Regions from separate parts of the Blautia sp. HCP3S3_D9 genome, predicted to be linked through region 1. Evidence: riboswitches for the same ligand, from Rfam matches in the RefSeq annotation. Region 1 holds a riboswitch; the other holds the start of a gene.
The links. Region 1 has a riboswitch for cyclic di-GMP ahead of ACTNES_RS09455 (diguanylate cyclase). Riboswitches for the same ligand answer to the same signal wherever they lie in the genome.
Positions count from the first base shown of each region.

Region 2: linked by a shared signal. The riboswitch ahead of ACTNES_RS11625 (AfsR/SARP family transcriptional regulator) and the one ahead of ACTNES_RS09455 (diguanylate cyclase) in region 1 are both predicted to bind cyclic di-GMP.

Region 1 is NZ_JBQHWS010000039.1:1,228-8,407, reverse strand. Features, by position in the region: gene glgA (glycogen synthase GlgA) at 1-253, opposite strand, end outside; gene spo0A (sporulation transcription factor Spo0A) at 318-1,124, opposite strand; gene ACTNES_RS09460 (HD-GYP domain-containing protein) at 1,278-1,937, opposite strand; gene ACTNES_RS09455 (diguanylate cyclase) at 1,953-3,266, opposite strand; cyclic di-GMP riboswitch class I at 3,436-3,511, opposite strand; gene spoIVB (SpoIVB peptidase) at 3,915-5,141, opposite strand; gene recN (DNA repair protein RecN) at 5,222-6,913, opposite strand; gene argR (arginine repressor) at 7,106-7,180, opposite strand, start outside.
Region 2 is NZ_JBQHWS010000055.1:573-7,752, forward strand. Features, by position in the region: partial or broken gene ACTNES_RS11615 (IS110 family transposase) at 1-249, shown strand, start outside; gene ACTNES_RS11620 (helix-turn-helix domain-containing protein) at 490-777, opposite strand; gene ACTNES_RS11625 (AfsR/SARP family transcriptional regulator) at 1,136-2,545, opposite strand; cyclic di-GMP riboswitch class I at 2,620-2,695, opposite strand; gene ACTNES_RS11630 (helix-turn-helix domain-containing protein) at 2,703-3,038, opposite strand; gene ACTNES_RS11635 (sensor histidine kinase) at 3,266-4,147, opposite strand; gene ACTNES_RS11640 (ABC transporter permease subunit) at 4,158-5,000, opposite strand; gene ACTNES_RS11645 (ABC transporter permease) at 5,011-5,844, opposite strand; gene ACTNES_RS11650 (ATP-binding cassette domain-containing protein) at 5,837-6,751, opposite strand.

The DNA of each region.
Region 1 (7,180 bases):
TAAAATAGAACTGAATTCCCTCATATTCCATATGCATGATTCCTACATAGCAGTTCTTGTATCCAAGATCCATGTAGAAATGTGTGATATATTCCATTTTATCTTTCCATTCCTGTTTCATACATGCATATTTCGGTAAGATCACACGAATGTCAAAATATCTCTTGTCAAAATATTTCGGTAAAGAGCCTGCTACATCTGCAAGACCTCCTGTTTTTATAAATGGAACAGCTTCAGATGTTGCAAATAAAATATTTTTCGTGCGAAAAACCCTCCTTGGTAGCCTTTGTTATATACAATTATACTCCAAAATATGACTATTGGAAAGAGCGATTTTTATATTCCAGTCTGATTTTATCTGCGATCAGGGCAATAAATTCTGAATTCGTCGGTTTTCCCTTTCCAGTGCTGACCGTATAGCCAAAAAGTTCATCGATCGTGTCCATTTTTCCCCTGCTCCAGGCGACTTCGATCGCATGCCGGATCGCGCGTTCTACTCTGCTTGCCGTCGTCTGGTGTCTCTTTGCGATCGTCGGATAGAGGATTTTTGTGATGGAATTTAGCATCTCCATGTCATTAACGGAAAGAATGATCGCATCCCTCAGATACTGATAGCCTTTGATGTGAGCAGGCACCCCGATCTCATGAATGATATTTGTCACATCTGTCTCCAGATTTCTTACAGGAACCTGCTGTGCCTGTACACTCTCCTGCTGGCGGCTGATTTCTCTCATCCGCCTTACTCCTGCTCTGCGCGTATGTTTGATCCGATTGAGCAGCATGTTGTTGTCAAAAGGTTTCAATACATAATAATCTGCACCCAGACTGAACGCATCCTCTGTGATCTGTTCCTGCCCTACAGCAGAAACCACGATAAATGCCGGCGTTTTTTTGAGGCTTTTGTCATGGGCAAATTTCTCCATTACTGCCAGTCCGTCCATTTTCGGCATAATGATATCCAGAACAACAACATCTGGTTCCTTTTCACGAATAATATTACAGATTTCTTCTCCGTTATGTGCTTTTCCAACCAGTTCAAGGTCTTTATCTTCCTCTATGATCTGACCAAGTACTTCCACCATTCTCTCATTATCATCCGCAACTGCCACATTTAATTTTTCCATGAGGCCATCTCCTCCCTGATTCTTCTACAAATATGTTTTCTTTTTTCGGCACATTACATATTATAGAGGAATGATACGGGAGAAATCAAGCCGGAACAGGGGATTTAGTCCTATTTTCTGTCGACCGTTTTTGACCTTGTTTTCTGTTCATTTTCATTTTTCTACAAAATTGGATATTCTTGGACAGCAATCGAATTTCATGTCACTGATGATCTGGCTCCCAAGTTCCCTCTGGATCCTGCCCTGTGCATTTACAAGACATTCCAGCAAAACAGGATTAAATATACCACTTTCTCCTTCAAGGATCTTTTTGATAGCCTCTCTGTGAGGGATTGCTTCTTTGTATGCCCTCTTGCTGACAAGGATGTCGTACGCATCTGCCAGAGATACCACCTGGGCTGCAATTGGGATTTCTTCACCTTTCAGACCATCCGGATATCCATTTCTATCGTATCTCTCATGATGCCATCTGCAGATCTCATAGGCTGTCTTTACCAGTTCTTCATTCTGATACAGTTCCAGATTCTTCAGCAGTGCAGCACCGATCAGGGTATGCGCTCTTATGATCTGCTGTTCCTCAGCAGTCAGACTTTCGGGTTTGTTCAGGATTGTCCCACTGATCCCGATCTTGCCGATATCATGAAGAGCGGATGCAGTAATGATCACTGACCGTCTTGACCAGGAAAGATCGTACCTGTCCGTTTTTCTTGCCAGTTCATCAAGCAGAATGTCTGTGATCCGATTGATCCTTAAAATATGCTGTCCGATTTCACCGTTTCTGTAGCCCATGATCTGGCTGAGGATACCGATCATAATCTGGCTGTTCTTCTATTTCTCATAAACCTGATCTGTCACAAGCTGGATCAGTCTTCGCTGTTTTGCATATAATTTGATGGTATTGTATACTCTTCTGTATACTACCTGTGTATCAAATGGTCTGTTGATATAATCGGACACACCCATCTCATATGCCCGGCAGATGAGATTTTCTGAGTCTTCACTGGATATCATGATCACCGGAATATCATCGATCCAGTTTCTGTTTACCATTTCCCCAAGCACTTCAAAGCCATCCATTACAGGCATGATAATGTCAAGCAGTACAAGGGAAATATCTCTTTCATACTGTTCCAGAACCTCCAGTCCTTCTTTTCCGTTCTCTGCCTCCAGAATATCGAATTCGCCTCCCAGTACTTCTGCCAGGATCGCGCGGTTAAATTCTGAATCATCAATGATCAGTATCTTCTGTCTGAATCTGCTGCTTTCATGTTCTTCCAGATTTCCGTCAGAAACTACATCAGGAGTAACAACCATATTCTTCCTTAATTTTGCCTGATACATATACTGATCTGCTCTGATAATCGCATCTTCCACTGTATCTCCGGATGAAAGAGTTCCGCCAATGCTGACTGTCAGATGAATCTGGGAATATCCCGGTACTTTTGCTTCGCTGATATTTTTACGGATTTGCTTCAGTTTTTCTGCAAAGACTTCTGCTGAAATATCGGGCATTACAAGAAGGAATTCATCTCCTCCGTAACGGATGATAATATCTGATTTACGGATTCCCTCTCTGATCACTTTTGCAGCTGTTTTCAGAACTACATCTCCGACTCTGTGTCCAAATGTATCATTATAAATCTTAAAATCATCCAGATCGATCATTGCAACTCCGGCTGATGCCTTCATCTTTCTGATCTGATCCTCAAAGTATCTTCTGTTGGAAATTCCTGTCAATGCATCAATATACAGTTCATCGTCATAACCACTGAGTTTTCGAAGAAGCCTGTCACGTCCCTCTGAGTCAAGCATCACGTCATCGTCCAGACAATTTATCATTTCCATGACATATGCTTTTCCATCAATCTCTACATACTTTGCAACTACCTGATATAAAACAGAATCAATAAATTCCATTTTTACTTTCTTGCTTTTTGCTTCTAATGCTTTGAATGATACACAATTCTCGCAGGGATGACTCTTTCTCCAGAAAGCAAAGCACGGATCAACGCCCTCCGGATGTTTCTTATTTTCATTAATCTTCTGTACAGTTTCTGCTTCAAGCAGACGGACAACATCAAAAACCTGTCTCATCTGTCGCATGCTCTCATGCGCTTCGTCCATTGTCATTACTGTATTCATAAAATGCCGCCTTTTCGTTTCAAATAACCTTTTAACAAAAACAAAAATGCCCACTTTTCTGCTTTCATTATTATAAATTGTTCTGATACTGAATTTTTCTGCTACACTGCAGCTTTTTATGAACGTGAAAAAAGTATTGTTATAACAATAACAATACTTTTGATCAACACCCTGCAGCTGGCTGCCATTTTACAGGCCCTGTAGCTTTGCGTCGCAACCTTTCGATTGTTTTGCCATATTATTTTTGTTATTCAGAAGTTATCATGTCCTTTTACAGACATGATAACTTAAAATCTATCCTGATTTCATCCACATATATGCCATTATAGTAGCACGCAGTCACTCAAATGTCAAAACTTTTTAAGTTATTTTAAGCTGTTTCATAAATCTCTTTGCGGATTTTATCTTTGATTTTCACAAGATTGTCCAAAAGCAACGGATTAAACGTTCCACATTCTCCGTTCAGGATCATCTCCAAGTACATCCCTGAGCAGATGTCTGTTCATCTCGGAATCATCGATAACAAGGATCTCTGTAAGATTTTAAAACAACGCAAAAACAGGGGTTTTATTACTGCAAACCACAGCCTGCGGAGTTTTTTCTGCTCTCTGTTCATGATAAATAAGAATGCAGTACTATATAATACCCCTACGTCACTTTTCTGGTGTTTTCAAGCATATTTTCTATAAATATTCCATAACCGCTGGTGGAGTCCTGCACGAATACGTGGGTTACTGCGCCAATTATTTTACCATTCTGGCACAAAGGTGAACCCGACATTCCTTGTACCACGCCTCCCGTTACATTTAACAATTCTTCATCCGTCACCTGTATCACAAAGCTTTTATTTGTGTCTTCATGATTTAGATCAATTCTTTTGATTTCTGCATCATATTCTTTTACCTGTCCATCTACACTGCAGAGAATTGTAGCAGGTCCGGTTCTTACTTCCTGCTTATGTGCGATCGGCATCTTTTTTAAAGTGATTCCATCGTCTGCGGTTTTAGTAAACTGACCATATATTCCGTTTTTAGTATTCGTTTCTATAGTTCCAAGGATATTGCGATCATCGTAACGGATGAAACCTGCAAGTTCACCGGGGTTGCCTTTGCTTCCTTTATTGATTGCAAGAATCTGGGCTTTGTAGAGAGCACCGTTTCGGATATTCAGAAGCTGTGTAGTGTCAATATCGCTGATACCATGGCCAAGAGCTCCATAATTACCATTCTGGTCTACGTAAGTAAGAGTTCCGATTCCCTGGGTGTCGTCCCTTACCCAGATTCCCAGTTTATAATCTCCTTTCGTATCTTTCACAGGAGTTACGGACACAGGGATGCTTTCGCCCTCACGGCTTACTTCTAATGTAACTGCTGTTCCGTCCAGTTCTGCGATATCACTGATCAGTTCTTTCTTCGTAGAGATTTTCTGTCCATTAAATGAAACAATGTAATCTCCCTGCCTGATGATATTCTTTGCGGGTTCCTTTGTTTCGCCGTTCTGGTCCTGAATTTCTCCAGTGTCGATGACAAGAACTCCCTCTGTTTCCATGTAGATTCCAATAGTGCTTCCGCTGACATAGACTTCCTGGTCATCTACGGGTGTTACTTTTATATCTTTGAATGGAATATAGCCAAGCAGTTTACAGGGCAGAATATAACCTCCGTCCTGCGAAACTGTGACTGCTTCTTCGAATGTAACCAAAGGTGTGGAAAGTACCTCTGTTACATCTTCCGCATTTTCTCCACTGTCTCTGGATATCTGGATTTCATCCGGAATTTTTCTGTCCAGATACTGGTACCCTAACAGAAGCATCACCAGCAGATCCAGTGCAAGACAGCATATTACAAAAAATCTATATTTTTTTCTTCTGTTCATTCACGCACATCCTTTCGGTAAAAAAATAAGAGAGAACAATCTGCAATAAGATTATCCTCTCTTAGTATGTGGTCTATTTTTTATTTGAGTCTTGTATTTTTTTGTTTCTGTGCCAATTCTTTCATCTCTTTTGCGTTCTCGAGAACAGCAGGTGTGATTTCTGCACCACCCAGCAGTCTTGCCAGCTCACGGATGGAATCATTTTCCTCAAGTACATGAATCTGGGTGATGGTTTCGGTTCCCTGCAGGTGCTTTTCAATTTCGAAATGACTGTCTGCCATAGCTGCGATCTGAGGGAGATGAGTAATGCAAAGCACCTGATGATGCTGGCCGATCACTGCCATTTTCTCGGATACTTTCTGTGCAGTTCTTCCACTGATACCAGTGTCGATCTCATCGAAGATCAATGTCTCGATCTGGTCTCTGTCTGCAAGGATTGCTTTCAGTGCAAGCATAATACGTGAAAGCTCACCGCCGGATACAATCTGGCCTAACGGTTTCAGGCTCTCACCCGGGTTTGTTGAAATGAGATACTGGATATCATCATTTCCGTTGTCTGTATAATTTTTCTTTTTCTGGAAATCAATGGCAAAGTTTACATCTAGGAAGTTTAGATCTTTCAGTCCCTGAATGATCTTTTGTTCCAGCTGTTTACTGTATTCTTTGCGGATCTGTGATAAATCATCCGATCTTTCTCTGAGAATTTCTTCCAGTTCTTTGAGATGATCTTTTAATTCCTGTAAATTCTCCTCATATTTACGTAATTTTTCCAGTTTTTCTTCCTGAAGTTTACGGTAGGAGAAAATGTCCTCAATGGTACGTCCATACTTCGCTTTCAGTCCATTGATCAGATCCAGACGTCGCTCTGTCTCATAGAACTCGCTCTCATCAAAAGTCATATCATCCAGATAAGCTGACAATTCTCTGTTAAAATCATTCAGCAGACCGTCCACAGAAGTAAGTGTCTCTGACAGAGGCTCCAGTTCCGGATCATACTGGGTTACGTGGGAGAACTCTTTTATTGCTTCTCCCACGGTTTCTCCAGCTCCTTCTTTACTGTCATAGCCTGTGAGATTATGTACTAACTGCAGGGAATCTACGATGAGTTTGGCATTGCTCATTTTTCTGTACTGAGCTTCCAGTTCCTCGTCTTCTCCAGGCTGCAGATTTGCTTTCTCAATTTCTTTGATCTCAAATTCCAGAAACGCAAGTTCGCGGTTTCGTTGTTCCTCGTCCATGTTCATGGAATTGAGCTCTGTTTTGCATTTGCTGTATTCTTTGTATGCCAGAGATACATTCTCCTTTGCAGGAAGAATGTTCTCCTTGCCATATGCATCCAGAATTGCAAGCTGCTTGTCCTGATACAGAAGAGACTGGTGTTCATGCTGTCCATGGATATCCAGCAGGCAGGCTGCGGCGGCCTTCATCTGGCCGACTGTGCTTGTCTCACCGTTGATCTTATTGATGCTTTTTCCGTCCATGATCTTTCTGGAAAGAAGCACCTGTCCATCTTCTGGATAAATATCCAGTTCTTTCAGGGCTTCCATAGCTTTCTCGTTCTCTATCTGAAAAAGCAGTTCTACCAGTGCGTAGGGTGCGTTTTCTCTTATCATATTCTTAGAAGTCTTAGCTCCCAGGATCAGCTGCATGGATCCTAACAGGATGGATTTACCAGCACCGGTCTCACCGGTCAGGATATTCAGTCCAGGGCCAAATTCTACTTCTATTTCTTCTATCAGTGCAAGATTCTTTACGTGCAGATGAGCTAACATTTATTGCCTCCATTAATATGTCATAAGTTAAGCGGATAAAAACATCCACTTGGCTACTTGCTCATAATCGAATAACTACTACGCAGTTTATTCGGTTAAATAGTTGCTCCGCAACTTATTTGTCAAAAATACTGCTCGGTTCATGAACAATACGCTTGTTATTGTCCACGAATTGAGCAGTAATATTTACTGTTACTGGTTTAATCTTACAAAACTTCTCAATTTCTCAGCTGCTCCCAGTGCCATGTCTGCGTTCTTTGCAGCGCA
Region 2 (7,180 bases), on a different contig from region 1:
ATTGCCGGAAAACGGAATACCTATCTTTCTGCCTGGTACTGGAGGATCAAACAGAAAAAAGGTGCGAAAAAAGCCATTGTTGCTCTTGCCAGGAAACTGCTTGTCATCATCTATACAATGCTAAAACAGGGAACTGTTTTTGACGAATCCTGTTTTGAGGTCAGGCGTAAAAACTGTGAGCAAAAGCAACTTTCCCGTTATATACGGGAATTGGAGAAACATGGTTATCATGTAGAAGCCCAAGGTTAGTCCATCTTTGTATCATTCATATTTCACTATTGGCAGCCAATATCGTGACTGCTTTTTTGCGATGCTTTCATAATTGTTGAAAACATTTGTTGTCAAGGTTCAGTTCTTGGATACGAGTTTTATTTTCGTAGCAAGGAACAACACAACCAGGGGCAACCTTGATTGCACTTAAATTGTACCTTTTCTAAACTCAGCTTTTTATGACCTCTCACGGCGGATTACCCGCCGTGCTACGGTGGGTTAAATTTTTTGCTTTAAGCGAATCAGTTGTCTAATCATCGAATCTATATCTTCTTCTGGTGTTGTCGGTTGAATTGAGCAACCCAATAGTATGTAGTCAGTACCCACTCCGAAAAAGATTCCTATCTCAATCAGCAGATCGATTGATAAACCCTGGAGCCCTCTTTCGAGCTTTCCAAGGTTACTTGTGCTGATATTAAGTTGTTCTGCCAGCTGCTCTTGCGTCAGCCCTTTTTGTTTTCTTAACTCGGCAATTCTCATGCCACTGTCTTTCTGATCGTAAAACATTGTTTTTCCTCCGAAATCTTGAAATTTGAAAAATCGAAATTCCAAGCTCGGAGGGGGCGAACGACAATGTTCAGATAAAAAAAGAAAAAGGGAGCAGCCGCCTTTGCTATCTGCAAAAGCGACCGCTCCCTGATGGTTATGCGGACACAAAATAAGAACCTCCGTAAGCTATGTTTCTAAGGCAAATTTGCTTTTGCCCGGAAACCATACTCTACCGAGGTTCTATGGATATTTTAGATTGTTATACAGTTGTTATAATCACGGGGGTTCCCGTTACATGAGAATTCTGACAGCGTTATATGGTTGTTATATGGCGAAAATCGTGTTTTATGATTGTCACACAGGTGTTATATGGTTGTTATATGGACAGTTTTTCGTTACGAAACAGGTTGGAAGGCTCTGTAATCTTAGCTTTTTTCAACGCTTCAACCAATTCGTAATATTCCTCATCGGTCAATGCTCGTTTAGCCGCTTCCAACTGAGTATCTGCCATTTCGTCTGCACCCAGATTAAACATGGCAACAATCAGCCAGTAATGCGCTTTTACATTGCCAGGAGCAACAGCCAGCGACTGTGCCGCATACTTATGAAGATTCTGATAGTCCTTGGCATCTTCAAGAGTTTTCAGAAGTTCGTTGACCACACCAGTATATCTCAGATCGTAATGAGATGCTGTCAGCATAATCCAATGCTCAGATTCAGCGCTTGCAAGCACCTTGCCCTTATACAGATCAACAGCTTGCTTCAAAATTTCTACTCTTGTAGATGTAGAACCTGTTTGCTGCGCCATGTTCCAGTATTTATCGAATAGCTGAAGGTCTGTCATAATATGAAGGTCTGGATTGAAACGGTATCCATTGGTGGTTGTTTCAATCAACTGATGAGGAGAAACCAATGCAAACGCCTGACGCAAACGGAATACCAAAGCTCTTAGGTTCTTTCCCGGATTATCAGATTCTGCTGCTTCCTCAGGCCAGATTGCTTCAGCAATCTCCATAGCCGGTATCGTGACTTTCTTATTCAAAAGCATATATGCCAGCAGACGACAACACTTAGGAGATTTCAAATCACCTTCACGAAGAACACCACTGGAGGTATAGATTTCCAGATCTCCAAACAGGTTAATGATGATGTCAGCATCGTTTTCGATGTTTTCAGGAGAGAACGACATCTTCATGCTTTGCATCAGCTTTTGCTCGTTTACGCAAGCCAGAACCACAAAGGCAAGCAGCTGAAGCATACTGCTTCTGGTCAGGTATCTCTGCGGATTTCTGATAACCAAGAATCCCATTGGGCGAGGTTTCACAGGAACCGCCAAAACGGATTTTGCCATTAACCTTTGATACACTGCATACTCACCTGGGAACTGCTCTCGTACTTCTTCCATATCCGGCACAACAATCGCTGTATTGTCGTGCATAGCAGTAACCCATCTATGAAGAAACTCAGCTGATTCAAATTCTTGTAAGAGATCAAGCGTTTTGTCGTTTGGGCTTGGATTATACCAGTGGGTAGGAGTCCACAATCCCAATTCCAGATCGACTTCAAGAAAGCCAATCCAGTCACCCTTATAGAAATCAAGAGCTGTTTTCATAACGCTCTGCATGATCCATGACGGGTCATCACTTTCGTGAACACCTGCTTCTAGTCTGCTTAAAGACTGTTCCAATTCCTGAGCATATTGTATGTATTGTTGTTGTTCGATTTCTTCAGACTTATGCTGAACAGGCTCGTTACTACCTATGAATCTTTTGAGCTTATTTAACATTGAAATTTCTCCTTTCCCCCAAAATGCACAAAGCTGCCAGACACGAAATGGCCTGACAGCTGGGTATCCAAAAGCTTTGCAACTGGCTGCCATTTTACAGGCCCTATAGCTTTGCGTCACTGGCTTTCACCAGTTTTGCCCTAACTCTCGGTCATTATTAAGTTGTGGTCGCACGGTTTTTGCGTAGAACCTTTTTGGTAGACTGAATAATCTCCAGGAACGCCTGAAGCTCGATATTATCACAGTCTTTCAGTTCTTCCGCAATTTTCTTATCATAAACGTGCTGTGTTTGCACTAAGCTGTCACATAACAGCTCATCCGTAGAAACAGACAAAGCATTAGCAATCTTTACGATAGTCGGTAGAGCCAGCTTGGTCTTTCCTGTCTCTATGTGGCTCACATAAGCACTATTCAGCCCAGCACGAAATGCAAGTTCTGCTTGCGGCCATCCTTTTGCGTTACGAGCTTCTCTTATACGTAGTCCGATTTGCACGTAATTCAATTCACTTACGCCCATCGCTCCGATCACCTCCAGTCTGTTTGATACTTTTATTCTAAGGTCATTTTGTCCAACTGTCGATTTGCCACGCAGTCATAATGACCTTGTAACAATATTTTCAGAAAAAATATTTTTGCTGTACGGTCATTTTATATATATTTTCGCAAAAAAGAAGCCCATAGCGATGCCTTCGCATCAACTACGGACTTCCTCATACAACATTACATCTTGATAACAATATTCAATTTATGTTCCGCATATTGTGCAGAAATTGTTCCACCCATGCGCTCGATCAGTAGCTTGGCAATAGACAATCCCAGGCCCGTTGAATTACGGCTGGATTCTACTGTATAGAATCGGTCAAATAATCTGCCGACAGTTACAGCATTTAGGTTGTGCGCCGTATTGCTGAATGTAACGCAACCATTCTTATCCATGACTACAGACAAATCGCCATCAGAGTATTTCAGCGCATTGCTGATGATGTTAGAGAAAATTCGGTTGATTGCACCTGTATCCAGTTCACGGAAAACTGGTTCTTCTGGCAATTTGATTTCCGGTTGGATGCCTTTCTCTTGCATAACCGCATAGAAAGATAGCAGACTTTCCTCCAGCGCCCGGACAACATCCATGTGTTCCAATTTCAGATCCTGCGAAGATGTGACCACACTGTATCGGAACAATTCTTCGGTCAAATTCTTCAAAACCTCGGTTCTGTTTTTAATTTGGGAAAGATAACGCTGAACATTCTCGCTCTTTTCCTCACGCTCCAACAGGTCAAGATAACCGTTAATTGCGGTCAGCGGGGTTCTCAGGTCATGGGAAATATTTGTGACAGCTTCTTTCAGTTCCAAATCGCCCTGTTGGTAACGATGGCGTTCCTTGCGGAGCAGACGAAGCTGCACATTGATGTCTGCCGCCAACTTTCGCATATACGGGTCACGGGTGGAAATATCAATGAGAGTATTGGTGTCTACTGTCAATCGGTCACGGAACGCTTCTGCAATCTCCTGTGCCGATTTGCGCAGGAAATAGACCTTTGCAACAAGCACAAAGATAATCAGAAGCAATATTCCGATGATGATTAACAGCAGATGTTCCATAACAGTCCTCTTATTTTATATCTTTTTTCTTGAATAGTGATACGCCTGCGGCAGTGGTCACAATAGATACACATAACTGACAAATTATCGCCAGCGGACTAAATACACCTTCCGAACGGGCGATATTCAAGCCTTGCGTAGATGGAATACAGGCTTCTACAAAAGTGTACACTGTTCGAACAGTCCCTCGAATATAATTGCTATTGGGAATGCCTTCCTGACGCAAATAGCTGCCATCCTCCTGCATAATCATACGAGTAGTGAACTCCGGTTCCTGCAAAGCACTGTAGACGTACAAGCCCCCAATAATAATTACCAGAGCGAACACAAAACTAATGATCAAACTTCGGGATTTATTGCTGTCCTGCATAGCAATGAATGTGAAAACAGCGGAATAACACAGGAGCATGACTATTGCAGTGGGAATACGCCATCCCACAGGAGCAAGTGCCTCCCACATCAATCCACCAAGGAATGGTAAGCCAACAACAACAGATGCCGCAATATGCGTAATCGTAAACAGGACACTGGATGTGACTACGACGATCAAGTTCGTCAAATAAATACTGTTTCGGGTACATCCAACATTCAATTTATTGCGAATCGTCCCTTGATCGTATTCCGAACCAATATAAAAAGCGCTGAACACCGCCATGATAGCCCCTACAATAACCAATCCGATAAAGAAATAGTAGTTACCGCTGGCAAGATACCAGTTTTCTCCGATATTCTTCGTGTTGATAATTGCCAGAATGTAGAATACTGCACCTGCAATAGCAGAGAGAGCTTCCAATACCCAAAAGATTTTGCTTCTCCAAAGTCGTGAGAAGTTGGCAGATAATAGTTTTCTCATAGCTGCCACCTCACTTAATATCTTTCCTGCGGAACAGCATACTGCCCACAAGCAATGTCACAGCAGTAAATACAACACTCAAAGAAATCGCACGGACAGGATACTCAATGGCAACATCACTCAGCAGAAGTGCCTGTCCAGTAGGAAGTAATTCCAAAGCCACTTCACATACAGTGCGAGTCGCACCGGACAGATACAACGGATTCGGTGTCGGTTCCATTTCCACAAACTGATTACCTACAATCGTCATTCCCGTGTGCATCTCTGGCTCACTCAGTCGGTCATATAAAGCGGAAGCAGCCATTACAAGAATGATAAATACCGCAAATGTGTAGATGATGGTCATTGCCTTATTGGAAGAAAGACTGCCTATCACGGTATAGAGAGCCGCAAAAGAGACAGCAAAGCCAACTGCTACAAAAATGCAGCCAATAAATTTAGATACCTCCATCTCTAATGGCCCAATCAATCCAAAAAGTAGCCCACTGCTCAGTAGCCACACCACAGTTAGAACGATTGACGCAAATGCACAGGAAATAAAATTAGATAAGAATATCTCATCTCGCTTATGTCCGATACATAATTTGTTGCGAATGGTTCCTTCGGAAAACTCAGTCCCCAAGAACATACTAATCAGTAAGGCAAGAAATGCTCCGATGAGCGGTGCCTGATTGAAATAGTATTCGTCCAGACTCACGGCATAACCACTGGCCGCCATTGTCTCAAAAGAACCAACGCTATTGAATACATTTCCAAGAGATAGAATCACGACGATTCCCAGAACGCACCATGAAAACCGATCTTTACTGAAACGATGAAAGTTTGCTGTAATCAACTTACGCATTGCTGCCACCTCCCACAAGGGAGATATAGTAGCTCTCCAGACTTTCGTCCTTTTCCTGCATGGAAAGCACTTCGCAGTTTTCTTTTGCCAGTGCAACGGTCAGTTGGGTTACGTTGATTTTTGCGAATACATCGGCGGTTGTTGCGGAAATGATCTTATATTCCAGATTCATGGAATCCAGAACACGAGCCAGAGCTGCGGTGTCGGTCACTTCCATGCGGACGCATTTGCGGCAGGCTGCGTCCAACTCCTCTGCGCTCAATTCCTTTACCATGCGGCCGTTGTCGATGATACCGTAATGAGTAGCCAGACGGGAAAGCTCATCCAGAATGTGACTGGAAATCAGAACAGTGATCTGTCTTTCACGGTTCAGCTTCAAAATCAACTCACGCATTTCCACGATGCCCTGCGGATCAAGACCGTTTACAGGTTCGTCCAGAACAAGGAAGTCAGGATCACCGGTCAATGCGATGGCGATACCCAGACGCTGCTTCATGCCCAGGGAAAAGTTCTTTGCTTTTTTCTTTCCGGTGTTCTCCAAGCCCACCAGCTTCAGAAGTTCAGGAATACCCTCATAGGACGGCAGACCGAGAATCAGATACTGCTGCTTCAGATTTTCTTCCGCAGTCATATCCATGTAGATGGACGGTGTTTCCACCACGGCACCCATGCGGCGACGGGATTTGATAATATCCTTGCTGTCATTGCGGATGCCATACAGCGTGAAATCGCCAGAAGTCGGCTCCTGCAATCCGCAGATCAGTCGGATCAGGGTTGTCTTACCAGCGCCGTTCTTTCCCACGAAGCCATAGATAGAGCCTTTGGGAACGTTCATGGTAAGACCGTTCAGAGCCTGAAAGTTTTTATACTTTTTTGTCAGGCTGTTTGTTTGCAAAATATAGTTCATAGTGTGTTACCTCCTTTGATGACCCAAGTTTACAAAACAAAAGTCAAGAAAGTGGTCAAGAAAAACGTCAAGATTTCGTCAAGATTTTTGATCAGTCATTATATACATACGCAGAATTTCAGCCAAAGGTTCATTTCAACCTCTATCAATCAAAAAGCGTTCCAGATAAAGCAAAAAGCAAATACGCAGCCCCAAGCGTTACCTGTTTTCTTTTTTACTATTAACATTCCGTATATTGCAATGAATGTGGTAATTATTTCTACAATTCCCCAAAAAGAAGTGCTAAATGGGTGAAATAGTATACATACGATTGCGCAAATAGCAGCTCCATAATCTAACCATTGATTTGTGGTAGGATACCTCTTATTGATTTTGTCGCAAATAACAACATAATTAAATCCTTCAAAAAATCCCCATACAAGAATGGTG